One region of the Bacillus sp. AC266 genome, then DNA from elsewhere that is predicted to be linked to it. Evidence: riboswitches for the same ligand, from Rfam matches in the RefSeq annotation. Region 1 holds a riboswitch; each other region holds the start of a gene.
The links. A riboswitch is a leader RNA that binds a small molecule or an ion and turns the genes downstream of it on or off. The one in region 1 is predicted to bind S-adenosylmethionine.

Region 1 (7,770 bases):
TTTTTTTGGTACTATTATTCTTACAATGTTTGATGCTACATATAATTTAAAAGAAAAAATAATCTTTTCATTGATATATTTAATTACAGTTCCTATTAGTTTTTTAATTTTATATAAAATAGGTAAATTTTTCATTAAATAAAGAGGTGAATTAAAATGGAGAAGGTAGAGAAAGACACATTACTTCCGATTGGTTCAGTTGTGAAATTTAAAACATGGGAACAGCCATTAATGATATATGGTAGAAAACAAGAAGATTCAAAAACTAAGAAAACTTGGGATTATGTAGCTTGTTATTATCCTATCGGAAATATTTCAACCGAATATAATATGTTTTTTAATCATGAACATATATCAGAGGTGATTTTTACTGGATATGTAAATGAAGATGAAATGAAGTTGCGTGAAGATTTAAAATAGCATTATTGATTTTACAACTATAATAATTATAATATATTCACTAGGGTATATTATAGTTATTATAGTTTTTTTGAATGTAAATAGGAGGATATTTATTGTGAGGATAAGGGGGAATGATGTTGAAAACTATTAAAAATACATTATTATTTATTCTATGTTTGGTAGTTCTTAGTGGTTGTTTTACAAGAGAGGGAACGATTGTTGGTGGTAAGGTTCATGGAGGTTCAAATAGTATAGATGGAAAGTATAAAAGTTTCACAGGTTTTGCCACTCAAGATATGGATGTAACAAAAGGTGAAAGCTGGATATTTTCCTTTGATGATAAAACTAAGCAAGGAACCATAAAGGCTTATGTTTTAGATTCAAATGATAATACAATACTGGAAGTTAATAGTGGAAACAGTAAAAATAATATTAAAGTGTCTAAAGATGATACATATAAAGTTAAAATTATAACAGAAGAACATGGTGGAGAATTTGAAATATCATGGAAAAAAGAAAAGTAGTTAAGTTAATGAGTATCGGGCTATTATTATGTTCTTAGGATTCGGATATCTTCCAAAGAGATGGGGAAAAAGGAAAGTTTCAGAAAAGTTTCTGCAAGCAAAATTTGCTGATGAAGGAAAAGGGATTTTGATTATTACTTATGCTATAGATTTATATGTAATATCTATTCCTTTAAAAGTAAAGAAATATAATTCACTTTAATTTCTATTGAATATAGAAGTGATTATGCTATGAAAGTCATGTTTATGCATGGCTTTTTCTTTGCAGTAATTTCTTACCTGTCGGTTCTATCGCATCCGTTGTAGCGTTATGTGGCGGGATATTCATTATGGGTGGTAGCCAGGAAAAGGGATTTCCCCTTATTTCAAGGACTGGGATTGGCTATATAGTGGTTCAAATGATTCCGTTATTTATGCGATTAATTGTCGGGATTGCTAAAGCTATTTTGTCCTACACTTGTAGGGCTTTTTTATTAACAGTAATTCCTCAATATTCATGAAATATGCAAATGTGCATATTGTATTTATTTGGATTTTATTCATGTTAAAATTACATATAAAGATTTTTATATGTAATGAACTGAAAGCAGAAATATCCAATGAATTTTGAGAGGTGTTACATGTTTAAAAATAAGAAATTGATTCAATTTGGTCTAACATTACTTGTATGTTTATGTGTAATTGATTTTACAATCAGTTATTTTCAAGCGTATCTTGAATCAGCCGCAGGTATTAAATGGGTAATATCAGAAACTTGGAGAACTATTTTGTTAGATGCCCCTGAAAGTATATTGGTTATTTTAGGCGCAGTTGCTTTATATGATTTCACAAAAGAAACATTGCCAAAAGACGCATCACTTTAAATGCGTCTTTTTTTATTTCATTCAATTAGCAATTTCATGGATAGTAGTCTTGCTGTAAAAGCGGAATAAGAAGCCCTAATTAGGGCTTTTTTCATTGCAGTAATTTCTTCAACATCATGGAATACTCTCACTATTACGGCCAAAATCGTTAGTTCCTTTTATCTGTACGCCTTTGTCATTTAAAGTGTTTCCGGGTTCTGTGATTATAGGCTGAAATGGTTAAATAAACGTTTGTTTAAGATGTATGTTCGGTAGGAAGAAACCGATGCAACTCAAAGGTTAACAAAGAAAAGTAGGAAATTAATCAAACGTTTGTTTAAGATGTATGTTCGGTAAGAAGAAACCGATACAGCTCAAGGGCTAACAAAGAAAAATAGGTAGTTAATCAAACGTTTGTTTAAGATATATGTTCGGCGTGGGATGAGAAAAAAATTTTAAAAAATTATATATTTATTTTTTCTTAATAAATGGCGGAAAAATAAGAAAAATTAGCAGGATTATTAAAAATTATCACGAAATAAGTAAAAGTTTAGCGAATAATCGTTTGAAATAATAAAATGTTTTCTATATGATAAAGGTAAAGGTTAGTAAAAAAGTAGGTGAATTTATGACAGTAACATTTTATTCATATCCAAAATGTGGCACATGTCAAAAAGCAAAGAAATGGTTTGAGGCAAACGATGTAGCATATGAGATGATTCATATTGTTGAAAATCCACCGTCAAAAGAAGATTTACGTAATTTACATGAGAAAAGTGAATTACCATTAAAAAAATTCTTTAATACAAGTGGAATGCGTTACCGCGAACTTGGTTTAAAAGATAAGTTAAAGGATGCAAGCGAAGACGAAATGTATGAGCTTTTAGCATCTGATGGCATGTTAATTAAACGTCCAATTGTAACAGATGGAACGAGTGTAACACTTGGTTTTAACGAAGAGCAGTTTGAAAGTGTGTGGAAAAAGTACCAATAAGGTATTTTTACATAATTAATACATTCACTGGAGGTACAGTCATGAGCATTCCAAATAATTTACGTTACTCTGAAGAACACGAATGGGTAAAAACAGAAGGTAATGCGGTTGTTATCGGTATTACTCATTTTGCGCAAGGTGAGTTAGGCGATATCGTATTCGTTGAACTTCCTGAAGTAGGTGCAACAATCCAAGCTGACGAGCCATTCGGAAGCGTAGAATCTGTTAAAACAGTTTCTGAACTATACGCACCTGTAAGTGGTAAAGTTGTAGCAGTAAACGAAGAATTAAGTGACCAACCAGAACTAGTTAACGAATCTCCATACGAGGGTGCATGGATGGTTAAAGTTGAACTTTCTGATGCAAGCCAAGTTGAGAAGTTATTAACTGCAGAAAAATATGCAGAAATGACAAACCAAGACTAATTATAGTCGAAGAAAAAGGACAGCCTTTGTGCTGTCCTTTTTTATGTTGTGTACATAATGAATTTAAAAACATATATATTAATTATTATGTAGGAGAACGTTTTTGAAAAACTTTTTTCATGGAGGCTTCATGCTGAGCGAGCGGCTTGCGCTTTTCATTGTCTAGCTCCAGCGGGCTAGATTGTTCGGTGGCTTCGCGTCTTCCTGTGAGGCAAAAGGCGCCTCTACCTCAGAAGCTCCATCCCCCTCGCAATCTGAGCGAGCCGCTTGCGCTTTTCTTTTGCAAAAATAAACAGGAAACAACATGAAAATAACGAATATACTATATACTAAGTTAAAGGTTGTATAGTATATGGTGATCGGGTGATGACATATGATTTATGTGGAAAAAGTCATTATTGTAGAAGGTAAATCGGATAGAAGAAAGATTGAATCTATTATTCGTGAACCAGTGGAAATTGTTTGTACAAATGGTACAATTGGTTTGTCGAAAATGGATGAGCTCATTGATCAATTTTTTGATAAGGACGTATATGTGCTAGTGGATGCTGATGATGCAGGAGAAAAGTTAAGGAAACAATTCCGAAAAGAATTTCCGCAAGCAGAGCATATTTATATTGATCGCTCGTATCGCGAGGTGGCGACTGCACCTTCTTCACATTTAGCAAATGTATTATGGGGAGCAGACATTGACGTTTATACAGAATATTTACGGTAAGGAATGATAGAAGTGATTGATTGGACAGGTGCCGAAGCTACAGCCCTAATAGGAAATGAAGAAAAAACAGTGTTATATGTGTATACACCAATGTGTGGAACATGCCAATTGGCAAAGAAGATGTTAACGGTCGTTGAGATGACGATTGAAGATTTGAAAATTGGAATGTTAGATTTAAATTATGCCCCGCATTTAGCGAAAGAGTATGGGATAGAAAGTGTACCGTGTTTACTTATTTTTGAAAATGGGACACTGATGAAGAAAATATATGCATTTCATTCGGTGGAATATTTATATACGGAATTAAAGTAGGCGGCAAAGTTTTTGCCGCCTCGACATATTTCTTGGGAAATATGTCGACATGCGTGATAGATACAGTATTTGTCGAGCGAAAATAACAGGATTGCCCTTTAATAAGAGGGAATGGTATGTAATAGAAAGTGATATGAGGGATGTGGTTTAGGATGAAATTATATTCTTTGCTTCAATCATTTGTAAATTACGCTAATGGTCAATATCATTTAGAACCGCTTTTAAGGCAAGGAGAAAGAACTGTTAATTTTCGTTTTGGAGATGAATGCTGTTCGTTACAAATTTCAAGAGATTATATAGAACTTTTGAAAGAGGCGAGAGGAACGGAACAAATCGTTTGTTTAGAGGAAGAGGATGTACAAAAATTAGTGACTGGAAATATGAGGTTGCAAAAGTTAATGAGTGATGGACGGGTACAATATTCTGGAACGTATCGAACGATGTTATTAGTTGAATCGATGTTTCATATATGTAAACCGATGTCAGTCGGAGCTTAAAATTCTGAAGTTTCTTTTTTTACGAAAATTTCTGTTGACAGAGCATGTGGATATTGATACAATTCAATTCATAAAATATAGACAATTTCATAAATTTTAAATCAGACGAAAATTTAATCTGATTTCTCTTATTAAGAGAGGTGGAGGGACTGTGCCCTGTGAAGCCCGGCAACCGTCAACTTATGTTGAAATGGTGCCAATTCCTGCAAAGCAAATGCTTTGAGAGATGAGAGAGAGGGATAATGTTGTTATATACGCATATAAACCTTTCTGCTTCTCTAGAAGCGGAAAGGTTTTTTGTTGTTTGAATGCGGAGGACATTCAAATAATAAGAGGAGCTATAACGATGGACTACACGCATGAAAAATAAAAAAATGCGGAGTCTATCCAAAGTTTTATGAAATCCAGCTCCAGCGGCTAGAACAGTCGGTCGTTTCATCCCTTCCTATGAGGCAAAAAGCGCCTCTACGTCTGGGATTCCAACGCCCTCTTGTTCTAAACGAGCCGCTTACGCTTTTTAAACAAAAAAGGGGTGAACATCATGATTTTATTAGAAAATGTAAAGAAAATATATAAGGCAAAAAGCGGTGATGTCACTGCTGTAGATAACGCCAACTTAAAAGTAGATAAGGGTGAAATATTTGGTGTTATTGGATATAGTGGCGCTGGGAAAAGTTCGTTAATTAGATTGTTTAATCAGTTAGAGAAACCAACTTCTGGCCAAATTACAATTGCGAATCGTGTGATTTCAGCGATTACTGGAAATGAACTTCGTAAGGCAAGACAAGAAATCGGAATGATTTTTCAGCATTTCAACTTACTTTGGTCACGAACTGTGCGTGAAAATATCGCATTCCCACTTGAAATTGCAGGTGTCGATAAGGCGGAGAGAAGAAAACGTGTCGATGAGTTAATTCATCTTGTTGGATTAGAAGGAAGAGGAGACGCGTACCCATCTCAGCTAAGTGGTGGACAAAAGCAGCGCGTCGGGATTGCAAGAGCGTTAGCAAATAATCCACAAGTACTTTTATGTGATGAAGCAACGTCAGCTCTTGATCCGGAAACGACAGATCAAATTTTAGATTTATTGTTAGATATTAATAAGCGTCTCGGCTTAACAATTGTATTGATTACGCATGAGATGCACGTTATTCGCAAAATTTGTAATCGAGTTGCTGTAATGGAGAAAGGGAAAATCGTAGAAACGGGTCCAGTACTTGACGTATTCCGTAATCCACAGCAAGACATTACAAAACGATTTGTACAGCAGTTAACTGATTCTGAAGATACAAATGAAACGATTGAAAGTTTAATAGAAAAGTATCCAGATGGAAAAGTAATTCGTTTGCAGTTTGTCGGTGAAGCGGTAGAAAGACCGGTACTTCAAAGGTTAATGCAGCGCGGTGATATAGAAGTTAGCATTTTGCAAGGAAATATCGCGCAAACGAATAACGGCTCTTACGGAAGTTTAGTCGTTCATTTAAATGGTGAAGAAACAGCGATCCAGCAAGCAATAGAAGGGATTCATCAAGATCAAGTAGAGCTGGAGGTGATTGCACATGGATAAGTTAATCGCAAATATTGATTGGAATCAAATGTTAGAAGCAACTGGTGAAACGTTATATATGACGGCAATCGCAGCGCTTGCCACATTTGTTTTAGGACTTATTTTAGGACTATTACTCTTTATGACAGCGAAAGATAATTTATGGGAAAATAAAGCGATTAATACGGTGATTGGAGCGTTCGTAAACATTTTCCGTTCTATACCGTTCATTATTTTAATTATTTTATTAATCCCGTTCACAAAGATTCTTCTTGGAACAATACTCGGAGCGAGTGCAGCGCTGCCAGCTTTAATTATTGGAGCGGCACCGTTTTACGCGAGAATGGTTGAAATCGCACTTCGTGAAATTGATAAAGGTGTAATTGAAGCTTCAAAAGCGATGGGAGCAAAAACAAGCACAATTATTTTGAAGGTGTTAATTCCAGAATCGTTACCAGCGTTAGTATCTGGTATTACGGTTACGACTATTGCTTTAGTAGGCTATACAGCAATGGCAGGTGTTGTTGGTGCTGGTGGTCTTGGAACACTTGCTTACTTAGAGGGATTCCAGCGTGGAAATAACGATGTAACAATCGTTGCGACAATTTGTGTATTACTCGTTGTATTTTTAATTCAGTGGATTGGTGATAGTTTAACGACTCGAATAGATAAAAGATAATGAAAACAGGGGGATATTTCAAATGAAAAAATTATTACTTACAGCACTTATTTCAACTTCAATTTTTGGGTTAGCTGCTTGTGGCGGGAAAGATAAAGATGAAAAGAAACTTGTTGTTGGTGCTTCTAACGTACCGCACGCTGAAATTTTAGAAAAGGCAAAACCGTTACTTGAGAAAAAAGGAATTGAGTTAGAAATTAAAAAATTCCAAGACTACGTGTTACCGAATAAATCGTTAGCAGATAAAGAATTAGATGCAAACTACTTTCAGCACATTCCGTATTTAGAAAAAGAGATCAAAGATAAGAAATATGATTTTGAAATAGCAGGAAAAATTCATTTAGAACCGATTGGTGTGTATTCTCAAAAATATAAGAGCTTAAAAGAACTTCCAAACGGGGCGACAATTATTATGAGTAATTCTGTTACTGATCATGGTCGTGGTTTAGCAATTTTACAAAAAGAAGGCATTTTAAAAATTAAAGACGGAGTAGAGCCAGTTAAAGCAACTCCAAAAGATATTGCGGATAATCCGAAAAACTTAAAGTTCAAAACAGATATTGAGCCTGGTTTATTGCCACAAGTGTATAACAATAAAGAAGGCGATGCGGTTCTAATTAATTCTAACTATGCAATTGATGCGAAATTAAACCCAGAAAAAGACGCGATTGCAATTGAAGGAAATGATTCTCCATACGCAAACGTAGTAGCTGTTCGTAAAGGCGATAAAGATAAAAAAGAGATTAAAGCTCTTATAGAAGTACTGCATTCTAAAGAAATTGAAGACTTTATTACTAAAGAATATAAAGGGGCAGTTGTTCCTGTAAAAGA
Region 2 (7,770 bases), on a different contig from region 1:
TTAAATATGCATTTTGAACGGTGGCCAAGTAATAGCCTCCCTTAACACTCTCACCAACTAATAAAATACCTTGTTCCAAGCGGCTCATATCTTCTTTTTCTTCAAAATTTATTAATTCTTCATTTTCATTTTTTGCGGTTGGTTCTTCTATTGGACCATTTTCAACGGCACTATCTTTTTTATCTTGTGTGCAAGCAGCCGTAACACTGGCTAATACTAGAATTAAAGTAAGTAATATGAATAATTTCTTCATAAAATTTATCTGTCTCCTTAAGTTTCTCAATTTTGTGCAACTATACATATAAGATTAACATAATGTCTCATTATTGGATCGAAATAGGGGGTCTTTTAGACACCTTATTCTTTTTACTTTTAATATACATTCGATTGGTTCTCTTCCATATTTTTCACGGTACTTGTTAATCTTTTGAATCATTAGCTTAGTAATACCAAGGGTTATTATAGATATATTAATCATATAATTTGTCCCTATCAAAATGAACGTTTCTTGCATCTAATATATTGTAAATATATTTTATTTTGAAAGGATGTGATTATATGGCTCATAAATCTACTGGAGTGTTTCGAGTTCCAGTTTCTGAAAATGGGATTATTCCAACTGCTCTCAACATTATGTTAAACAATGATTCACGCTGTCATACTAGTAATGTAACGATAAGTGTTAAGAGAAGTCGAAACATTTCTTTCCCGACTCAAAATGAGTTAGTTGAAATCTCTCGTACGTTTGTTTCTTTAGAACCAAACAGAACAACTAAGATTGTGTTGTTTACGCCAGAATTCGAAATAGAAGATTTTCTTGATGTCATCGTTAGTGGAAATAAAGATGATGTTAAGGATGTTCTTGTATATTCTTTCTTAGCAGATTCAGCAGGTCACAATCTGCCATCTACTGTTTTCAGAAATGCAGAATACACTTTTGCTTGCTGACACCGTGATGATGTATTCTTTACTGTCATATATCTGAAGGGAAATGTTAAATAGGAGTCGATTTAACTTTTATTTGGGTTCTCCAAAGAAGTCTGCTTTAGCTAAAAAAACAAGGAACCAACTAATAGGTTCCTTGTTTTTTTATTAATATGATTGGTGTATTTACTCTAGTTGTAGCGAAATCGTCCGTTGTTATCATTCCTACTGTATCATTAATAAACATCTGCATAATATGTAATTAGTATTATTTTATTCTTTAAATATCTCCGGTTTTTCAACTCTAAATGATTGCACCTCACCGCACTCTAAACAAAATGTGGTTAATAGTTTGGAACGTTTCCCTCCTGAAAAGAATCTACTAGATTCATCTTCACAAACATATGCATGATAAGCAGATCCAACTCTTCCTTCTTTAAATGTAGTAGAACCACAATTCTCGCATCGTTTATTTTTCATGTTACTAACACCTCTTTAGGTTGATATTTATTTTGGCGTATTCTCTATCTCCTTTACGATAGAAGTAAAGCAACTTGGTTATAAATGATGTTTTCGACATGATACAACATACCCCTTTATATATCCGCAAGTAAAACAACACCCTATAAATCTCTATAACAATATGATGTTTCATATATCATTTAATGTTTATCGGAAAAATAAGTATTAAAGTATTGAGTTTTATTATTCTGATGATTATAATAAATGGAAATCAAACAATTCTTATGTTGAGAAGTGGAGGGACGGGCCCTATGAAACTTCGGCAACCTCGTTTTAGACGAAAGGTGCCAAATCCTGCAGGTGAAAAAACACCTGAAAGATAAGAGCGGTTCACTTAGTCAAGAAGGCTACTCTTATTTCGATAAGAGTAGCTTTTTTTATGGCTAAAAGATAAAGGGGGAATAGGTAGTGGAGTATGGTTTTTGGTTGCCGATTTTTGGGGGATGGCTTCGAAATGTAGATGATGAATCTATGCCGCCTACGTTTGAGTATGCAAAACAAACAGCGCAAGCGGCAGAACAATTAGGTTTTTCAACAACACTTATAGCAGAATTAAATTTAAATGATATAAAAGGTGTTTCAGCACCAAGTTTAGAAGCGTGGACAACTGCGGCAGCACTTGCAGCAGTAACGGATAAATTAGAGATTATGACAGCTGTAAGACCTGGCTTCCACAATCCAGCAGTTACAGCGAAAATGGCAGCAAATATCGATCAATTAAGTAATGGCCGTTTTACATTGAATGTAGTTTCAGCATGGTGGGAAGAAGAAGCGAGACAGTACGGCGGGATATTTACCGCACATGATGAACGATATGATCGCACAGAGGAATTTGTAACAATTTTGAAGGAACTTTGGAAAGAAGAAGAGTTTTCTTATAAAGGGAACTTTTATGAGCTTCATCATACACATTTAAGTCCAAAACCTGTGCAGAAACAAGGCATTAAGATCTATGCAGGTGGTGAGAGTGAGCGAGGAAAAGAGGTCATTGTAAATCACGCGGATGCATATGTAATGCATGGCGGAACAGTGGAAGAAGTATTTGTGAAAATAGAAGATATGAAGAATCGTAGAAAGAAAGTCACAGAGGAGCCATTGCAGTCATTCGGGCTCGCGGCTTATGTCATTTGTCGTGATACAGAAGAAGAGGCGTTAGAAGAATGGAGACGTATAACGGATGTGAAAGACGATGCTCTAGGTTATGCGGGTTACCAAGATTTTATTAGTAAATCGCATTTGGAACAGCAAGTGAAGCTAAATGATTATTCCGTATCTAATCGCGGATTACGTCCTAATTTAATCGGAACACCAGAACAAATTGCAGAAAGGATACTTGCTTTTGAAAAAGTGGGTGTTACGTTATTACTTTTACAATTTTCACCGCAGCTTGAAGAGATGAAACGATTTTCTGAAAAAGTGATGCCGTTAGTTGAAGCAAAAAGAAAGGAATTGATTACAAATGAGTAAAATTTACATATTACATGAGAATAAGGAATGGACGGATCATTTAGTGAAAAGATTGGAAGAACTGGAGTTACCTTATGAGGAATGGTTTTTAGATGAAGGAACAATTTCGTTAGAACAAGAACCTCCCCAAGGTGTTTTTTATAGCCGTATGAGTGCCTCTTCACATACGAGAGGGCATCGATATGCACCTGAATTGACTGAAGGGGTTCTTGCTTGGCTAGAGGGATACGGACGAACAGTATTTAATGGGTCTCGAGCGTTACGTCTTGAAGTAAGTAAATTGAATCAATATGCAGCATTAAGAAATTTTGGGATACAAGTGCCGAAAACAATTGGTGCTGTTGGCCGTGATAATATAGTAAAAGCAGCAAGGGAGTTAGGGGAAGTACCGTTCATTACAAAGCATAACCGTGCAGGTAAAGGCCTTGGTGTTCAACTGTTTCATTCCATTGATGCTTTAGAACAATATTTGGATGGTCCGACATTTGAAGAACCTATTGATGGAATTACTTTAATCCAGCAATATATTGAAGCGCCAGAACCATATATTACACGTTGTGAGTTTGTAGGCGGTCAGTTTGTATATGCAGTTAAAGTAGATACATCAGAAGGATTTGAGCTTTGCCCGGCAGATGTATGCTCTATTCAAGATGCTTTTTGCCCAGTAGGAGAAGAGAGTAAGAAAGAGTCGTCAACAAAATTTGAAATTATATCGGACTTCCAAGAGCCAATTATTGAAAAGTACAAAGAGTTTTTGAAAGAAAATAAAATTACCGTTGCTGGTATTGAATTTATTCGCAGTTCGGATGGAACAATTTATACGTATGATATTAATACAAACACAAACTATAATTCTGACGCAGAGTCTGTAGCGAATCAATTTGGTATGCTTGAGCTTGCTAAATTCCTTGGAATAGAATTAGAAAAACAAGTAGAGTCAGTTAAATAACGTTGATTAAAAAATAAGGTTCTGGTGCAAATATAGGAAAAAAGAAGAGATAGCACATCTTATCGGTGAAAGATCGTTCGGTAGAGGAGCTGTAGTTGGTGGGAAAAGTTTAGGATACCCTGATGCAGGTTGGGGTTATCTTAACGGAGATTTCGGGTAGTTTGAAATGAAAATTAGAAAATCCTCTCTACCTTAAGGTGGAGGGGTTTTTAAATTTAGTGAAATGGTATATTAATGTGGCTTAGAAGCAAATAATTTCGGCGCAGAGTTTAAGGTTAAATGGGCTGAAGTTAATAAGTAGTCTGCTATATGTTGTTTAAGAAAGGGCACCCCATTGAGGTAGTGCCCTTTTCGTAATTAATGATGTTAACGGATAAAAAAACTCTTTATATTACCAGGAGTCACCGTGACTGGATTGCATGTACATAATTGTACTAGATTTAGTCGAATTAACCTGTTCTTTAGAATCTGATTGTGAAGGGAATGCTAACCCTATAGATAAAACAGCTGAAAGTGCTAAGCCTAAAATCGTTCCAAAAAGTTTTTTCATTATTTTAACGCTCCTTTTTCGAAAGTTTTTTCTTTAGCTTGATGACTAATATAAAAGTATTTACTAGCTTTTACAGTGTCGCTTTCTTCGTAAAACTTGATTGCTAATTTTTCAGTGTATTCTTGTGTGTAATTATAGAGTTGTTGTGTGTCGAAAAATGAGATAGCTTCCAAAGATAATTCTTCGAGAATAACAGCTGGAACACCTTTATTCATACAATCTAAAAGTTTGAAATGATATAGGTATTCTTTATTGTCTAATTGCTCGCAGATCGCCAATCCTCGTTCGATCAACTCGGCCGATTGATTAACTTCACCGAGTTTGAAATGTTCTCTAGCTTCAAGGAAAAGGGCTTTAAAATGCTCCGGAGTTTTAGTTGTTACTTCTGATAAGTGTCGGATTGCTAAAGTGGATAGGTTTTGGCTACTATATAAAAACCCTAAATTATTACGGACTCTTAATATTAGGGAATCCTCATTATTTTTACGTAAAAAATCTATTGCAGAATTAAATTTTTCTTCTGCTACAGGGAATTGTTTTATATCAATACATGCTAAACCGTATAAGTTCTCACACGCGGCAACATTATTTTCATAACCATTATGTTTAGAGAAAATCTCTTTAGCTTTAGTCACATGTTGAATTGCTAATAGAGGTTGATAGGTATGAAGATAGAAGTTAGCAAAACGATAGCTAAACTCGGCTATTTCAAGATCGTCATGAATATGTTGTAATAGCGTTTCGGCTTGTTCGTAGTTTTCCCAGGCTTCATTGTTGTTTGAAATTAGTGTGGCGTGAATCCCTTTGAAAAAGTGATAATAATAAGACAACGATTCATTTTTTGGTATATTCAGTGAATCAATTGCCTGGAAGCTTGTTGGTGTAATGCTTAAATGATCAAGCAGAACTTTAAAGCGAAAAGTAAGAAGTGAGTAATGGAATAGTAAATTTGAATCTTCATTAATACTATTTATGTATTTATCAATTTCGTCTTTTAAGTGTTTTGCTTCTTTTAGGTGCTGGGCACGTATCTCTTGATACCAATTATTTAAAAGTTGTGTGATCATATCTTTTGTTTTTAGGTGACTTACCATAATTCTCCCCGCTTTCTACTATATTTATTTGTATATTGGTATGTATATACTAGCAAGAAATTAAGTGTGATAGAGTGATATATTGAAAGAAAAAAACTTTTTCAATAATTTTCTGATAATTTAAAAGGTAATTAGAATATAAATAGAAAAAGAATTCAATCGGATTCCTTAGGTGGTGATCATTTACTTATTGCAAAAAAAAATAAGTGAATCGAGCGAATATGACTATTGCACTTAAAATAAATAACAGCCTTTTTGTAAAGTGAATCTACATAAACTGATTCGAAATTTTATAAGAATCCATATGGAAAGCATTCATTCAAATAACAAACAGCCCGAGTTCCAATGAGGAACTTGGGCTGTTTGTTATTTCCTTTCCTTTCCTAGCACTACTCTATCGCCATCAAAACAAAAGAACGAGTGATCCCACTTTATGGTTATGTGTAAAACATAAACTAGTAGAAGTTTTGTATTTTCTTATCCTACGTATCCCACCCTGCACAAAAAAATATTTCTCAACATTTTATCTATTGAAAAATATTGAATATTCTTATTATAAAGAATATTATGTTGCTATCGGCAAAAAAAACGATAATTCGCAGACACTGGGGAGGAAATGCATTGAAAAAGAATAAGAAGTTAAAACCATTATCAGTTTTAGCAACAGCAGCAGTACTAAGTAGTAGTTTTGCTTTTGGAAGTCATGCAGCGTATGCTGATTCGCCATCATCTCTACCAATAGATGAGCATTTAATACCGGAGGAGCGTTTGGCAGAAGCGCTAAAACAACGGGGCGTAATTGATCAATCTGCATCACAAGCTGAGACGTCAAAGGCTGTCGAGAAATATGTTGAGAAAAAGAAAGGGGAAAACCCTGGTAAAGAAATCTTGACAGGAGATAGTCTTACGCAAGAAGCTTCTGATTTTATGAAAAAAGTAAAAGATGCAAAAATGAAGGAAAATGAACAGGCGCAGCAGCCAACAGTAGGGCCAGTAGCTGGACAAGGTGCAGGATTGAATTCTAGTAAATTAAATGGAAAAGTACCTACTGCACCAGCGAAGCAAGAAGAGTACAACGGTGCTGTTCGAAAAGATAAAGTACTTGTTTTACTTGTAGAATTTAGCGATTTTAAGCATAACAATATTGATCAAGAGCCAGGATACATGTATTCTAAGGACTTCAATCGTGAACATTATCAAAAAATGTTATTTGGTGATGAACCATTTACGTTATTTGATGGATCGAAGATTAACACATTTAAACAATATTATGAAGAACAATCTGGCGGCAGCTATACAGTTGATGGAACTGTAACGGAATGGCTTACTGTTCCAGGGAAAGCTTCAGATTACGGTTCGGATGCAGGAACTGGCCATGATAATAAGGGTCCTTTAGGGCCACGTGATTTTGTGAAAGAAGCATTAAAAGCAGCGGTAGCAAAAGGAATTAATTTAGCAGATTATGATCAATTTGATCAATACGATCAAAATGGTGATGGAAATAAAAACGAGCCAGATGGCATTATTGATCATTTAATGGTTGTACATGCTGGCGTTGGTCAAGAAGCTGGCGGCGGTAAATTGAAAGATGATGCGATTTGGTCTCATCGTTCAAAACTTGGATCAAAACCATATGCGATTGATGGCACAAAATCTTCTGTTTCGAATTGGGGCGGAAAGATGGCTGCATACGATTATACAATCGAGCCTGAAGATGGAGCAGTTGGTGTGTTTGCGCATGAGTATGGTCATGATTTAGGCTTACCAGATGAGTACGATACAAAGTATTCAGGACAAGGTGAACCTGTTGAGTCATGGTCTATTATGAGCGGCGGTAGCTGGGCTGGGAAAATTGCAGGAACAGAGCCAACAAGTTTCTCACCACAAAATAAAGAGTTTTTCCAAAAGAATATGAAGGGCAACTGGGCGAATATCGTTGAGGTAGATTATGATAAACTTCGCACGGGAGTCGGTGTTGCAACATATTTAGATCAAAGTGTTACAAAATCAAAACGACCAGGAATCGTTCGTGTTAACTTACCAGACAAAGATATTAAAAATATTGAGTCAGCATTTGGTAAGAAGTTTTATTACAGTACAAAAGGAAATGACATTCATACAACACTTGAGACACCAGTATTTGACTTAACAAATGCAAAGGATGCTAAGTTCGATTATAAGGCATTCTATGAACTTGAAGCGAAGTATGATTTCCTTGACGTATATGCGATTGCAGAAGATGGAACGAAGACACGTATTGATAG
Region 3 (7,770 bases), on a different contig from region 1:
GTGTGGAAAAAGGCATAGAAAAAGCAAGTAAGTACATGATGCCGTTATTATTCATTTTATTTATTGCTATCATTATTCGTGCGTTAACACTTGATGGTGCTATGGCTGGGGTAGAGTTCTTCTTAAAACCAGATTTTTCAAAGCTTACAGCAGATACGATTTTATATGCGATGGGACAATCTTTCTTCTCACTAACGGTAGGTGCCTCGGTAATGGTAACGTATAGTTCGTATTTAAAGAAAGAAGAGCATTTAGCTAAATCAGCAACATCTATTGTAAGTTTAACTGTATTTATTACAGTACTTGCAGGATTAGCGATTTTTCCAGCGATTTTCGCATTAGGAGTTAAACCGACAGAAGGACCAGGACTACTGTTTATCGTTCTTCCTGCTGTCTTTGCAAAAATTCCATTTGGACAATTTTTCTTCATTATGTTTTTAGTTTTATTCTTCTTTGCGACTTTAACATCTGCGATTTCAATGCTTGAAATTGTAGTAGCATCTGTTGCGAAAGATAATGAGAAGAAGCGTCCATCAGCTTCGTTATTAATTGGTATTCTTATTTTTGCAGTTGGAATCCCATCAGCGTTATCGTTTGGAATTATGAGTGATGTGAAAATATTTGGTAAGACATTCTTTGATTTCGTCGATTTTTCGGTAAGTAATGTATTACTGCCACTCGGAGTACTAGCCATTTCGTTATTTGTACCAAATAAAATGAGTAAAGAGCTATTAATGAAAGAATTAGAAGTTACGGAAACGAAAGGGAAAACATTGTTTAATATTTGGTTCTTCTTGCTTCGTTATGTTATTCCGGTAACTGTAATTATCGTATTTTTAAATGCGATAGGTGTATTTAAAATGTTTGCATAATAAAAAGACGGAGATGTGGATTCTCCGTCTTTTTATTGTGTTGTAGAAGTATTTAATAAGCGATTATATGCTTTATAAGCTGTGACAACTGCGATAAATGATCCAATTAAAAATAACGCTGAGCCGCCGAATGTAAATAGCCGGCCAATGTATGTTTCTCTAGCTTCTTCTATTTCTTCTTGTAATTGTGTATTCATATTTATCCCCCCGCAAAATATAGGCATTTAGTTGTAGTTTATGTAAAACGCCTAAAAAGTGTGAAGTAGTAAAAAAAACTCGGTATGCACCGAGTTTTTTATAATCCGATATAAGGAGATGGATCAACTGCGTTTGTCTTACCGACATTCCATTCCCCAAGGTGAAGTTCGAAGTGTAAATGTTGTCCGTATGATTGGCCAGTGTTCCCCATAAATCCAAGTTGAGTGCCTTGTTTTACAGTTTGTCCATTAGATACAGAACGGCTACTCATATGTGCATATACAGTTGTATATGTTTTTCCGTTTATACGGTGAGATAAGTATACAACATTTCCGTAACTAGATGATAATTCTGAACGGATAACGACGCCATCTGCAGCAGCTACGATTGGCACTGTTCCTGAAGCTGCGATATCGATTCCTTTATGGTTATCTAAAGAACGTGTACCAAATCCTGAAGTTTTCGATCCAGCGGCAGGTTTAATAAATCCACCTTTGTTCGTATCTTGCGGTGTTGGTGCGGATTGTGTGCTTTCTTTAGCAGAAGCGGCTACCTGTTTTTTTGCTTCCTCAGCCTTACGTGCCTCTTCAGCTTTACGCGCTTCTTCTGCACGTTTTTCTTCTTCAATTGCTTTTTGAACAGCTTGACGCTGGTTTTCTAAAATGCCTTTTGATTCTTCTAACCCTTCAATCTCTGAATCTACTTTTGCTACTTTCGTATGTAGATCGTTAATAAAAGTTTGTTGCTGTTGTTGGTTACTTTGTAATTCTTGCTGTTTTTGTTCTAATTTTTGCTCAGATTCTTTCAGTTGTTGCTCTTTTTTCTCAACAGCCTCTTTTTCTGTCGTCACAGCATTTTGATCGCTTGTTTGTTTTTTCACAATATCTGTATCGTTATTTAAAATTAAACTTACAGAATACATATTATCAACAAGATCGGCAATATTTGCAGAACTTGTTATTACTTCTGTAATGATACTCGTACGAGGCTTTTCTTGCATAGATTGTAGTCGTTGTTTAATAACTTCCTGCCGTGTATCTATATTCGTTTGTAATTGCTCTATATGTTTCTTTTTTTCAGTAATAACTTGCTGTGTGTTGCTAATTTCTTTTTTTGTATCGTTTAATTCAGCTTCGTTTTTATTAATAGAAGTAGTTAATTCGTCGATTTTCTTTTGTAATTCCTGGATTTCTTTTTCTATTTGTTCTTTCTCAGCTGATTTATTTTGTAAGTCATTTTGTTTGCCTTCTAATTCGGATTGAATATTAGATAATTTATTCTCATTCGTTTCAGCGTATACGGGTGAAAGTAACGGGGAAACGAAAATCGTTCCAGCTGCTAAAACACTAAATGCTGCAAATTTCTTTTTCATGGTTGTCTTGCTCCTTTCCCTATGAATGTTATATATCATAAGAAGAAGAGTGTCTATCGTTGTAATCATAATGTAAAGAAAATTTTATAATTTTGCTAAGTTTTGTCGGAATTTAGTATCTTTTCGTAGTGTTTGTCATAAATTTAAAATTCTTGAATGTATAGAAAAAGATATCAATTTCTATATTTTTTTTAAAAAAACATGGGAAATGATGGAATTTTACGTAATGAAACAGTATTTTAAAAACCTATCAATCACTAGTAAGGAATCGATTTCATGTGAGGTTTTCTGACATGAAGTTTGTTTTTGTCAAGAAAATTATTTGCATTCGTGCAAACTTATTTTGTTGTCAGATTTTAAATTTTGATTTATGATTTTCAACAGGGACAAAATGTAGTGAATTGTCGAATAATATGTAATACTCTTAATTTCAAGTTTTATAGAGATAGAATGAGAGATAGAGTGACACATCGAAGAGGGGGTTACCACAAGTATGAAAAGAATAGGACTTGCATGGCAAATTTTAATAGGACTTGCGCTTGGTATTGCAGTTGGGGCGATTTTCTTTGGCAATCAGGAAGTGGTGAAGTACTTACAACCAATTGGTGATATTTTCATCCGATTAATTAAGATGATTGTTGTACCGATTGTTGTAGCGAGTATTGTTGTTGGGGTTGCTGGTGTTGGCGATATTAAAAAGTTAGGTCGACTAGGCGGAAAAACAATTATTTACTTTGAAATTATTACAACGATTGCAATTGCTGTCGGTCTATTAATAGCAAACATTTTCCAACCTGGAAAAGGCGTTGATATGGATAAGTTAACAAAAACAGATATTTCTAAATATACACATACGACAGAGCAAGTACAAAGTCATTCGTTCGCAGATACGTTTGTAAATATTGTTCCGACGAACATTATGAAATCATTAGCTGAAGGTGATATGCTTGCTATTATCTTCTTCTCAGTATTATTTGGTTTAGGTGTAGCAGCAATTGGTGAGCGTGGCAAACCAGTTCTACAATTTTTCCAAGGTGTAGCAGATGCAATGTTTTATGTAACGAACCAAGTTATGAAGTTTGCACCATTTGGTGTATTCGCATTAATTGGTGTTACAGTTTCTACATTCGGATTAGCTTCATTAATTCCATTAGGGAAATTACTCATTGTAGTATACGGAGCAATGATCTTCTTCGTTGTAGTTGTATTAGGACTTACAGCGAAAATATTCGGTATTAACATTTTCCAATTCTTTAAAATTTTAAAAGACGAGCTGATCTTAGCGTACTCTACAGCAAGTTCAGAAACGGTTTTACCGAAAATTATGGAGAAAATGGAGAAATTCGGTTGTCCGAAAGCAATTACATCTTTCGTTATTCCAACGGGGTATTCATTTAACTTAGATGGATCAACTTTATATCAAGCAATTGCGGCAATTTTCTTAGCGCAAATGTACGGTATTGAATTATCCATTACACAACAAATTACGTTATTACTTGTATTAATGGTTACATCAAAAGGTATCGCGGGTGTACCGGGCGTATCATTCGTTGTATTATTAGCAACACTTGGTACAGTAGGTATTCCAGCTGAAGGTTTAGCGTTTATTGCAGGTATTGACCGTATTCTAGATATGGCTCGTACAGCAGTTAACGTTGTAGGTAACTCTTTAGCGGCTGTAGTTATGTCTAAGTGGGAAGGTCAATATGACGCTGAAAAAGGACAAGCCTATTTAAAAGAGATATCTGAAAAGGGTCAAGCAGCTTAATTATAATATGAACAAGCTCTCACATAATATGTGGGGGCTTTTCTATATATAGAAGAGGAGCGGACGTAATGAAACGTAAATATGGTGACGGTTCTTCGTGGAAGCGACTAATAGAGAAGGATTATAGGGTTAAGCAAGTAGAGGATGGAATGTTAGGAATACTGGACATAAAAAAAGTGAGGGAACCTAGTCATAAAGAATACAATGGTAAACAGCTTTGCATTGCAGGTGATGGGTATACATGGATGCAATATTTTATAAACGGGAAAAACTTTGCAATTACAGCTATGTTAGACAATCAAAAACAATTAGTACAATATTATATCGACGTGACGAAAGAATATAAAATAGACGAGCGTGGTTTACCTTATTTTGATGATTTATATTTAGATGTAGTATTGTTACCGAACGGTGAGATCTATGTACTGGATGAAGACGAGTTAGAGGATGCCTATAAAATTGGTGATGTTACAAAAGAAGAATATGAGTTAGCATGGAATACAACAAAATGGATTATCGCGACGATAAAAAATAGAAAATTTTATTGGATCTCAATATTGGATAAAGAAATCGAAAAGTTAAAATGATTGGTTTATTCATATTTTTGTATAATTACCAAAAAAATCTATACAAAAAATAATTGACTTTTGTTTTGTAAGCGAGTAAAGTTAGGAAAGAAATTATTATTAAAAAATAAATATGAAACCTTCTTATAAAGAGAGGCGGAGGGACTGGCCCTACGATGCCTCGGCAGCGGACTCGATTTCAGAGTGCTGTGCCAAATCCAGCAAGCATGTGCTTGAAAGATGAGAAGAGTGTTTCTTATAGATGTATAAGACCTCTTCTCATCGGAAGAGGTCTTTTGTTGTTCATTAGAAAAGGTTGAAAACTAGGGAGAGATGATACTTTGAAAGAAACGAGAGGAAATGGTTTAGCGTTATTACCACTTGGAATATTTTTGGCGCTATTTATTGGTTCTGGAATTATTACAGGTGATTTCTATAAATTGCCGATACTTGTAGCAATTTCAATTGCCGTAGGAATTGCTTTAGTGATGAATCGTAAGGAAAGCTTTAATGTGAAAGTAGAACGATTTGCTAAAGGTGCAGGAAACCCTGATATTATGATTATGGTATTAATTTTTGTACTTGCAGGGGCGTTTTCTGAAACAGCAAAAGGAATGGGCGGAGTTGATTCCACTGTTAACTTAGCGTTATCTATTTTGCCACCAGGATTTATCGTTGCTGGAATTTTTGTTATAGGGGCATTTATTTCATTAGCGATGGGAACTTCAATGGGAACAATTGCAGCACTAGCACCGATTGCTGTAGGTATTAGTGGGCAAACTGATATCTCAATAGCACTTGCGATGGCTACTGTTGTGGGCGGAGCGATGTTTGGTGATAATTTATCATTTATTTCAGATACAACAATTGCTGCTGTTCGTTCACAAGGAACAGAAATGAAAGATAAGTTTAAAACGAACTTTTTAATTGTATTACCAGCCGCTATTATTACAATTGTACTATTAGTAATAATTACTTTAGGAAGTGATACACAAGTTAAAGCCCATAGTTTTGACTGGATAAAGATTTTACCGTATGCAGGAGTACTTATTACAGCACTACTTGGCTGGAATGTACTTATTGTGTTAACTGGTGGAACAATATTATCAGGTGCTATCGGCCTTATAGATGGAAGTTACACGTTAGAGAGTTTCTTTAAAAGTGTAACGACTGGAATGGGCGGTATGATGGAGCTAGTACTACTTGCTATATTAATCGGTGGTATGGTTGAACTTATCCAATATAATGGTGGCATTCAATATTTAATGAATCTTTTAACACGTAATATTCGTTCGAAAAAAGGAGCGGAGTTTGGTATTGCTGGCTTAGTGAGTATGACGAATGTGTGTACAGCAAACAATACAATCTCTATCATTTTTACAGGTCCGCTTGCGAAAAAAATTGCGGATCAGTATGAAATTGATCCCCGTAAATCAGCGAGTGTACTGGATCTTTTCTCTTGCTGTGTACAGGGGTTAATCCCATATGGTGCTCAAATGTTAACAGCGGCAGGATTTGCTGCGTTATCTCCGGTCGAATTGTTACCATATGCATTTTATCCAATTTTAGTTGGAGTATGTGGAATCATTTCTATATTAATTGGTTTCCCGAGATTTTCTAAAGTGGCGGAAAAAAAAGAGTATCATAAAACTGCATAACATAAAGAGACATTTATTATTAGCAGTTGAAAACGCTCGGAGAACATTCTCTGAGCGTTTTTTATTATTTATAAATCCTTTTTCAAATAGTAGTGTTTATAATCTCTTCCTACGTTATCGAGGATACCATACTCTTTATAACCATATTTTTTATAGAAATCTAATGCTTGAAAGCTTAAAGTGTCAACTTTTATAAAATCACAATTTCTTTCTAAAGCGATTTTTTCTACTTCTAATAACAGTTTAGTTCCATACCCTAATGCACGTATATCTTCATCGATGATAAAAGAGTGAATCTCTAACCAATTCCAACAGACTTCACCTAATATTCCCCCGCATATTTTACCATTTTCATCCTTAAGAAATAAATGAATCTCTAAGTATCTGTCTCTTAAATCAGATGGAAAGTGCTTTAAATTATATTCATAAAGCTGATTGTTTATATAGTTTTTAGCGGCGGTATTGATTTCTTTCGTAATGTGTAAATTCATGATATATCCCCTTTAATTTAAATGTAGCCTTCTGATTTATTTTAACATAATTTTCTTAATAATATATTTAATGTAATTTAATAAACGTTTGTATGTATTGCTAATTTTTTGGACGCGCAAGTTGAGATTTTCATCCGTTATTGAATAAGAATTTTTCTGTATCTATACGCATCGTATACATGTTCGTTTTGCAAAAGGCTGAATGCAACTCAGTCTTAAGTCTGAGTCGAAAACAGTTCTTAAGCTCGTTATGAAAAAATGAAAAAATAGTTAAGATAAGAGTATCAAATCGAAGGGAGGCAAGCACAAGATGAAACAATTTCTAGCGTTTATCGCAGCCGGTATTTTGGCTTTAATTGCTCTTGGTAGTCTTGCTGGTATTGTAGGATTCGCCATTGGAGCAGGAGTTGTGTACTGGAGCTATAAATCATTTGTGCGAGCTAAATCATTCTTTGGAAAGTTAGCTTGGGGTATTGTTGGTTTAATCGGTTTGTCCATTGCGCTTTCTCATTCCCCAGCATTAATCGGTATCGCAGCATTAGTAGTTTTATACTACGGATACCGTGAGTGGAAAAAAGGAAAAAATGTAGTTGTTGATTCTGCTCCAGAAAGTGCTAAACCATATAGCAACTTTGAAGATGAGTGGAACAAGTTAATGAAAAACTAATATAAAATAAATCAAATTATAAAGTAGAAGAGAGGAAGATTATAATGAAACAATCTTTATTCGGACGTGTACGCGATGCAATTTTAGCTGATTTTCATAATGTGTTAGATGAGAAAGAAAGAAAAAATCCAATTGCTATGTTAAACCAATATTTACGCGATAGTGAGCGTGAAATAAC
Region 4 (7,770 bases), on a different contig from region 1:
TCTTATTTGTAATTCATTCTTCAATTGTTCTACTATCTTTTTGACACCATCAATTGAATTGAAATCCGCTTCAATTAAGAATGCCTTTCCTCCATTAGATTCAATCTCACTAATTGTTTCATCTGCAGCTGCTTTATTTCGGCCATAGTGAATTGCAACTAATGCACCGTCGTTTGCCAATCTCATCGCAATCGCACGACCAATACCGCGACTCGCCCCTGTTACTAACGCTACTTTCCCATCAAGATTCTTCATTTTTTCCACCCTTCCTAAATTTTCGTTTATTAAATCCTATACTTATATTTTTAAGCAAATACTAATAATTTTAAATATAGATTTATAGGTAATTTAGTTCCTTTACTTATGATATTATAGTTATAATTTACGATTTACTTTAGAAAATAAAAAAGGGGGGCTATCCAATGCAAAACACAGTAAAACTAGATGAAATTGACCATAAAATTATGAACTTGTTGTATGAAAATGCGAGAATTTCTGTTTCAGAAATAGGACGTATTATATCCATGACGCAGCCTGCTGTAAAAGAGCGCATTAACAAACTTGAAGATCAAGGCGTTATAGCTGCATACCGAACGAAATTTGAGCCTTCTAAAATTAATAAGAACATTCAAGCATTCATCATGTTTAAAACGAGTCAATGCTCTGATTTCATCCAATTTTGTAATGCCGCTCCCGAAGTAACTGATTTATATCGAATTAACGGGGAGTTTAATTATATGATGAAGGTCATGAGCGATTCGATGGATTCTCTCGCTACATTTTTAGACTCCTTAATGCAATTTGGATTATCGTCTCCTTTAATTGTTTTAAAGAGTGAGTTTGAGGAGAAATTGTCGTTCTGATAAGAGGGTACTAAGATAAAGATACCGAGTGTATGTGGAAAAATTCTTATATAATGAAAAAAGAACCAGCCATAGGCTGGTTCTTTTTTCATTCAATTTCCTACTAGAAAATCCAGAGATACGTCTCCTTCTCACCTACCCCTGATTCCTCTGCTCCTCCCTAAACTCCTCCTTCACCTTTTCTAACAAACCTTCTTCTGTAATTAATCGATACGCCGTATTTGCTAGTGCTTTTGCGGATGTAATTAGCGCTTTATCTCCTAATTCTGAACGTGCTGCTTCTCTAAATTCATTCGTATGCGCAATTAAATCATCTGGACCGATTTTAATGTACGGATGAATTGTCGGTACAACTTGGCTTACATTTCCTGCATCTGTTGAGCCAATTCCTACTCTTTCTTTACGGTTTACCTCTTCACCTAGTAGTTCTAACTCTTCGGCTACGACGTCATTAAATGTTTTTGTTACGAGTAGTTCATCGATTTCATTTTGGAATTGATGAATTTTTACTTTTGTGCCTGTTGCTAACGCTGCCCCTTGTGCAATATTTCTTACTTTTTCTGTTACTTCCGCACATCTTTTTCTCGTTGCTGCGCGGATGAAGAACCTTGCTGCGCCGTAGTCAGGAATAATATTAGGTGCTTTTCCGCCCTCAGTAATAACACCATGAATTCTCACATCTGACGGAAGTTGTTGGCGAAGTGCATTAATACCGTTATAAAGCTGGATAATCGCATCTAATGCGTTAATTCCTTCTTCTGGTGAGGCCGCTGCATGAGCTGTTTTTCCGTAAAAATGAAAATCAAGTGGATCGACCGCTAGTGATGGACTCGTTGGAGCTGTTTTTCCGCTCGGATGAATCATAAGCGCCGCATCAACATCTTTAAATAAGCCAGCTTTCACATAACTCGATTTTGCGCTACCATTTGGCCCGCCCTCTTCTGCTGGTGTTCCGAACACGACAACTTCTCCCCCGATTTCCTCAAGCGTTTCTGATAACGCGATCGCTGCTGCAACGCTAATTGTGCCAATTAAATTGTGACCACATGCATGACCGAGTCCTGGTAAAGCGTCATACTCGGCTAAAAATGCGATAACTGGTCCTTGTTTCCCGGAACTTTTTCGTGCGATGAACCCTGTTTCATGACCAGCTATATTGTGCTGCAACTGAAATCCTGCGCTTCCTAACAACAAACTTAACGTTCTTGATGCGTAAAATTCTTGGTTACCAATCTCCGGATTCGCATGAATATTATGACTTGTTTCTATGTACTTTTCCTTATTTCTTTCTATACTCTCTTCAATTGTTTTTCTTTGTGACGTTACTCCTGTCGCTCCCATTTTTCTTCCTCCTTTTATTTTCACGTAAAAAAGCCTCTTTCTAAAAGATAGAAAGAGGCTTCTGTATATACAGTCAAAATGAGCTTCTTTCTTATCTTTCAAGTTACCTTGCTGGAATTGGCACAGTATTCATAAAGAATCCGCTGCCGAGGTGTCATAGGGCCAGTCCCTCAACCTCTCGTGATAAGAATTTTCATAAAATTGTATTAAATTATTTTCATTCTAAGTTCATTCCAGGCAAAAGTCAAGGAATTCCTATCTGAATTTACCGAATATCTAAAAACCCTTTTAATACGCCAATTGTTTCAGGTGCTTGTAATCTTGCACATACGTACGGAAATTCCATACTACCTTCAAACATCATTTGAGATGTAAGAGGTGCTCCTGCCCAAAAGATTTCATCATCGATTACGATAAACGGGAATGCTTTATTTTGTCTTTGTAACTTTACATTTTTTAACGGAACTGGTCCATCACTATACACTGTTATTTGCGCATTTGTACGCATTAACGCTTGCCAGACTCGCTTATCCACTTGCTTTGTACTTGGAAGTGAAATAATAATTTTTTGTTTTGCGGCTAAAATATCTTTCAATAACCCTTTCGGCTCTTCAAGATTCATTTCCATAAACCAGCGTAAACGTTTCGAAATTTTCCGCTCCCACAATTGTCTTGATGTCGTGCGATCATATACATCTCCGTGACGTTCTATATGAGCTGTTAATTGTGATAACGCTTGTTTTCTCGAAAGGTTTTTACGCATATAATGGCAATCTGATAATTGAATGAACTTCCCTCTCGCCCTTGTCACTGCAACGTTGACGAGGCGATGATTTTTATGGTCAAAGAATAACACGCCAGGTCGTTCTTGCGGATAACTATCCACTGTATCAAAAATCATCATATCTTTTTCAGAACCTTGAAACTTATGAACCGTCGCCGCTAAAACTGGTATGTTTTGATATTTCGTTCTCTGCAACATTTCTCTAATGCACGTTGATAAAAAGCGGGACTGTGCCCTGTAAGGCGTAACTACACCGATAGATTGAACACCGTCTAACAATCCAATTAACATCATTTGCATCGCTACTAAACCAGACATAATATTAAAACGAGAACCGGAAGCTGCGTCTTTTAAAGAAAAGGCTCCCATTAAGCTCGTATCAAATAAAACACTCGCCTCATTTGCGAACGGTTGCAGTTTCGCAAGTTCTTTACGCTCTGAAACAGATGGATGATCGTACACTCTATTTTTATAAATAAATGAATTCGTAAACTTCGATATATCCGTATGCATACGTCTTTGCTCCTGCAGCATAAAAAGGTTCGGATGTGCTTCTGATTTATTTACAGAATCAACAATCCCTGCATGATAAAACATATCTTCACCGAGCCATTTTCGAACGAGTTCATGGTTCGCCATCGCAATCGGAGGTAACTGTAAAAAGTCACCACAAACGACAATACGTTTCCCAAGTGAAGCAGCTAATGCGATTTGCGGAACATAAGCCATACTTACTTCATCTACGACAACTAAATCAAATGTACGCTCATAAATAAGTGAATCAATTGCACATTTCGATAAAGTTGCGCCGATTACTTTCGCGTTTTCAATGTATTCTTTTTCTACTTCTTTAATTTTCGCTTTTTGCTTTCGAAGATCACTTTCAATCTCTTGTATACGCTTCTTATCAGCAGAAGTCGCTTTATATGATAAAATCTTTTCACGAAGATCTTGTCGTGTCTCTTCTAAATAGAGTCTTTCTTCTCCCCAAGATCCATTCGTCGTTTCAACTAACTTCGATGCAAGTAACGTTTCATGATTTCGTATATGTTCATGTTGACTATAACCGTAACGAACAATTTCTCCAGGCGTCCATTTCTTCTTCTTCTCAATTTGCTTCGTTACTTCACTCATTAATACGTCTACTGCCGCATTACTATGAGCTAACACAAGTACCGATTTTCCTTTTTGATAATGAGCAGAAATAATACGCGATAAATTGTAAGACTTCCCTGTTCCCGGTGGTCCCCACACGTACGTTGTTGGATTGTAAAAAGAACGATACGCCAATTCATTTTTCGTATTTTTCATCTTTTCAATATGTTTCGGACTGCTCGTCCCATCAACAAGACGCTTTATACGATTACGTTTCAGCTTATCTTTATGAGCTTCTTTCAATCTCTCTTGTAGTTGCTCTAACAATTGCCACGGTTCACTGTATAAAACAGCTTCTCGTATTTCACCTTGTATATAATCATTTAATTTCAGTTCTATTTCTAATCCATGTACAGATAATACTTCTCCTGTCGCTTCCTCACCATCAAACTCAATTCGAATTGGTGAACCTTCAGGTAAGCTTACTTCCGAAATAAGCTGAAATACGTATACTGTACTTTCATAATCTGTATATAAAAAACGACCGTTAATGATAGAGATTTTACTACCACCTATCGTTTTCCAATGTTTAATTTCATATGCTAATGCATAATGCCACTCTTTCATTGTTTCCGATAATGAAGGAGTTTGAGTAGTTGTATTCATCGTATAATCTCCTTCCTTCTCCCCAAACATACTTTCTCACTATACCATATAACACTCTAAAATTTGTAAGGTTTTTATCTTGCTTATTTTCTTAATTTTCAATAATATATTGTATATAATTTTCAGAAAGAAGGAATCCACATGCCAGTTAGACGAATCGAACACGTTGGACTTATGGTTACAAACTTAGAAACATCTATTTCATTTTATAAAGAAGTAGTTGGCTTACAGCTCATTAAACGTATGGGGCACCCGAATCCAGACTTAAAACTCGCTTTTTTAGGTGTGGAAGAATCGAAAGAAACGATACTTGAACTCATTGAAGGTTACAACTCTTCCCTTCCGGCAGAAGGAAAAGTACATCACATTTGTTTTAAAGTGGATTCATTAGAGGATGAAATCGAAAGACTACAGAAACACAGAGTAACCTTTCTACTAGGAGAAGAAATTGAAACATTACCAGATGGAACACGTTACATATTCTTCGCTGGTCCTGATGGAGAATGGATTGAGTTTTTTGAGACGGAGAGATAAAGTAAACCTTTATTTTGCGGGATAGAAAAAGAGCCGGAATTCCGGCCCTTGTTTTTACAAGTGCATATCCAGTAACAATAAAACATACCTCCAACCTGAGAATTCACCAAGATTAAAAACACAATCCTTTTGTTAGGAGTAGAGAATGATTAATACAATCTATATTATTATTTTTTGGATACTTATTCTATTTCCAATCCTGTATATAATTAAGATACAGCGCTGGAATATAAAAGTGGCTGCCGTATTTGTTGGAAGGATCCTATAAAGTATTATCTTTTTCATAAATGGAATGGTGTTAGGAATGCAACGAAATTGGTCAGAGCCTCCCTATGAAACAGAATGGGATTTCTTTATAAAGTCTTTGCAACATGGGAAAACGGATGCACTTATAGAAGTATTACTTCTAATTATTATCATTACTTTGGATTTAGCAATTATATTTTATTATAGAAATAAAAAGAAATAGGATATTCTCTCCTATTTCTTTTCTTAATGGGGTAGCGCCACATATCCATTAAGCTAATATTTTGATGTCCCCAAAAACAAAAATTTTATCTCTTCAAAGTTAGTTGTCTATGAGAATTGAGTTCATTTTTTTGTTTTTGGATATTTACTTTACTTAGCTTGATAGCAATGTGGTTCTACCCCTTATAAATGTTATAAAAATCTTTCAAATAGCTCTAACTTGCACAATGCTTCCCGTTAATATAATACGCTGATTCTGTGAAAACCGTAAATACAACCTCTACTTCTGGAAGTCCAAAATCCATTACATATGTAGTAATGGCCTTGGCAAATCGATCACGAATTTCCTGTCCACGCTCGAACCATTTCACTTCAATAAGAGGAAACGCTTCTATTTCTTCTCCATTGAATACAAACGTAGAACTTGGTAGTTCCAAGGTGAAATTATCCGTACCACACTCACAGATATCTGCGAGCTCTTCTACTAATGGCTTGCTTATGCTTTTTAATTGTTCAATAGTAATTCCACGAAACACAACATGCGGCATGTGAATCCCTCCGTTAGATAGCTTTATATTTGCTCACATCATAACACAATTTATTTTGCTGCACTAACATCTATTGGTACATTTCAATGACATTCTTAAGAATGATCATATGTTATTGAAGCAATACATGTATTGTAACCTGAAAAATAATAAAGGGGTATTGTCACATCGATATCAAACTATCAAAAAGAGATGACCCTAAATTAAAAAACACGCTATTCTTTCTGTAGCATCAATTCAAAAAAGAAGGGATTCCCCCCTTCTTTTTTAAATTCCGTGTCCCTCATTATTTACTATAACCACGATTCAGTTTAGTTAACTTTTCATTGATGTGAAAAATTCTTATTCTAATATCTTTAACACCAGATGCTTGCAGTCTGTTTTTGTGCATTTCGGCATATTTTTCAGCATCTTGTTTTTCTTCAAATACATAGATGCCTCCAGCTTCTTTCGTTTCTTGATTCTCCGTCCATATTTTCGAATGGAATCCTTCTTCTTCATTAATACTTTTTGCTAAATCCCAAAATGCTTTTTCCATTTCTTCACCAAAAGGACCTTCAAACGGAAAATCAACTTGTAATAAATATGCCATTTTTATTCACCCCTTTTTCAATTCGAATGCATGTAATACCTTAAATGAATGCTACTATTATTCCTGCATTCATTTAAGATTTCACCTGCTTTTTCACAGACACTTTTATAAAATAATTACAAAATGATAGCAACTTAAACGCGTACATTTTAACGGCTTAAGATTATGTTTAAAAAATATGATACAAACTTACCCCTACACTAAGAACAAACAAAACAAGCGCAGGTATCGCTTTCTTAAAGGGATCTTTCGCTAATACGATAAGAGTTAATGCAGCTGCAAGCATCGTACCGCCTAACAAAAATCCTGCCAATAAAGCTACTGTCGGGAACCAGATTCCTATCAACATTCCAATTGCTCCTACAATCTCAAAAGCCCCAGTTAAGAAATTAAAAAACGAAGGTAAACCAAATCGTTTGAACTCATCTGCCATTTTCCCAGATATAATTTTCGTACCTGTCATTATAAAGAATAGAAACAAAACAACTTTTACAATATTAATTAATATTAAAATAGTAATCACATCTTTCTTATTTATTTGATAAAAACTCAGTATTGCTCAGATAGTAGCTACTATCCTTTCCAATATTAAAGAGATGCAAAGTACATGCTATAGCATGTATAATACAGAAATTTGACTGCAACAAAGTGATCCTGAATCAAACATCATACAAAATAAAGCTATCTCCCCATTCCTTCAAACAAATTACATGCTATAGCATATATAAGACGGAGTTTGTTCCTTATAAATAGTATAGCATCAATAAGGAACACATATTAATAACGTGTATCATACAATTTGTTTAATAATGATTGTAATAATTTGATCTCTTCTTCACTCAAATTACTCGTAACGAAATGGTGAGCGTCTTTCACTAC

Region 2: linked by a shared signal. The riboswitch ahead of AC0IXC_RS20910 (LLM class flavin-dependent oxidoreductase) and the one ahead of AC0IXC_RS17450 (methionine ABC transporter ATP-binding protein) in region 1 are both predicted to bind S-adenosylmethionine.
Region 3: linked by a shared signal. The riboswitch ahead of AC0IXC_RS15620 (Na+/H+ antiporter NhaC family protein) and the one ahead of AC0IXC_RS17450 (methionine ABC transporter ATP-binding protein) in region 1 are both predicted to bind S-adenosylmethionine.
Region 4: linked by a shared signal. The riboswitch ahead of AC0IXC_RS01685 (M20 family metallopeptidase) and the one ahead of AC0IXC_RS17450 (methionine ABC transporter ATP-binding protein) in region 1 are both predicted to bind S-adenosylmethionine.

The regions. Positions count from the first base shown of each region.
Region 1 is NZ_CEEDEC010000004.1:77,527-85,296, reverse strand. It holds gene AC0IXC_RS17500 (hypothetical protein) at 1-142, shown strand, start outside; gene AC0IXC_RS17495 (DUF4176 domain-containing protein) at 157-420, shown strand; gene AC0IXC_RS17490 (hypothetical protein) at 537-926, shown strand; partial or broken gene AC0IXC_RS17485 (hypothetical protein) at 1,217-1,426, shown strand; gene AC0IXC_RS17480 (DUF3937 family protein) at 1,547-1,789, shown strand; gene AC0IXC_RS17475 (arsenate reductase family protein) at 2,397-2,762, shown strand; gene gcvH (glycine cleavage system protein GcvH) at 2,804-3,187, shown strand; gene AC0IXC_RS17465 (toprim domain-containing protein) at 3,561-3,905, shown strand; gene AC0IXC_RS17460 (thioredoxin family protein) at 3,909-4,217, shown strand; gene AC0IXC_RS17455 (hypothetical protein) at 4,370-4,714, shown strand; SAM riboswitch class I at 4,840-4,947, shown strand; gene AC0IXC_RS17450 (methionine ABC transporter ATP-binding protein) at 5,256-6,281, shown strand; gene AC0IXC_RS17445 (methionine ABC transporter permease) at 6,274-6,939, shown strand; gene metQ (methionine ABC transporter substrate-binding lipoprotein MetQ) at 6,962-7,770, shown strand, end outside.
Region 2 is NZ_CEEDEC010000005.1:180,600-188,369, reverse strand. It holds gene AC0IXC_RS20925 (DUF4352 domain-containing protein) at 1-253, opposite strand, end outside; gene AC0IXC_RS20920 (hypothetical protein) at 559-948, shown strand; gene AC0IXC_RS20915 (hypothetical protein) at 1,198-1,404, opposite strand; SAM riboswitch class I at 1,666-1,772, shown strand; gene AC0IXC_RS20910 (LLM class flavin-dependent oxidoreductase) at 1,855-2,913, shown strand; gene AC0IXC_RS20905 (ATP-grasp domain-containing protein) at 2,906-3,862, shown strand; gene AC0IXC_RS20900 (Phr family secreted Rap phosphatase inhibitor) at 4,254-4,412, opposite strand; gene AC0IXC_RS20895 (response regulator aspartate phosphatase) at 4,412-5,506, opposite strand; gene AC0IXC_RS20890 (immune inhibitor A domain-containing protein) at 6,128-7,770, shown strand, end outside.
Region 3 is NZ_CEEDEC010000003.1:467,892-475,661, reverse strand. It holds gene AC0IXC_RS15645 (sodium-dependent transporter) at 1-872, shown strand, start outside; gene AC0IXC_RS15640 (hypothetical protein) at 905-1,069, opposite strand; gene AC0IXC_RS15635 (murein hydrolase activator EnvC family protein) at 1,168-2,442, opposite strand; gene gltP (glutamate/aspartate:proton symporter GltP) at 2,936-4,210, shown strand; gene AC0IXC_RS15625 (ribonuclease FAU-1 family protein) at 4,279-4,797, shown strand; SAM riboswitch class I at 4,918-5,023, shown strand; gene AC0IXC_RS15620 (Na+/H+ antiporter NhaC family protein) at 5,118-6,434, shown strand; gene AC0IXC_RS15615 (GNAT family N-acetyltransferase) at 6,503-6,925, opposite strand; gene AC0IXC_RS15610 (lmo0954 family membrane protein) at 7,236-7,592, shown strand; gene AC0IXC_RS15605 (PspA/IM30 family protein) at 7,637-7,770, shown strand, end outside.
Region 4 is NZ_CEEDEC010000001.1:331,631-339,400, reverse strand. It holds gene AC0IXC_RS01695 (SDR family oxidoreductase) at 1-255, opposite strand, end outside; gene AC0IXC_RS01690 (Lrp/AsnC family transcriptional regulator) at 423-863, shown strand; gene AC0IXC_RS01685 (M20 family metallopeptidase) at 999-2,204, opposite strand; SAM riboswitch class I at 2,293-2,394, opposite strand; gene AC0IXC_RS01680 (AAA domain-containing protein) at 2,470-4,779, opposite strand; gene AC0IXC_RS01675 (VOC family protein) at 4,891-5,283, shown strand; partial or broken gene AC0IXC_RS01670 (hypothetical protein) at 5,429-5,752, shown strand; gene AC0IXC_RS01665 (DUF1904 family protein) at 5,967-6,299, opposite strand; gene AC0IXC_RS01660 (monooxygenase) at 6,586-6,891, opposite strand; gene AC0IXC_RS01655 (DoxX family protein) at 7,061-7,411, opposite strand; gene AC0IXC_RS01650 (MarR family winged helix-turn-helix transcriptional regulator) at 7,669-7,770, opposite strand, start outside.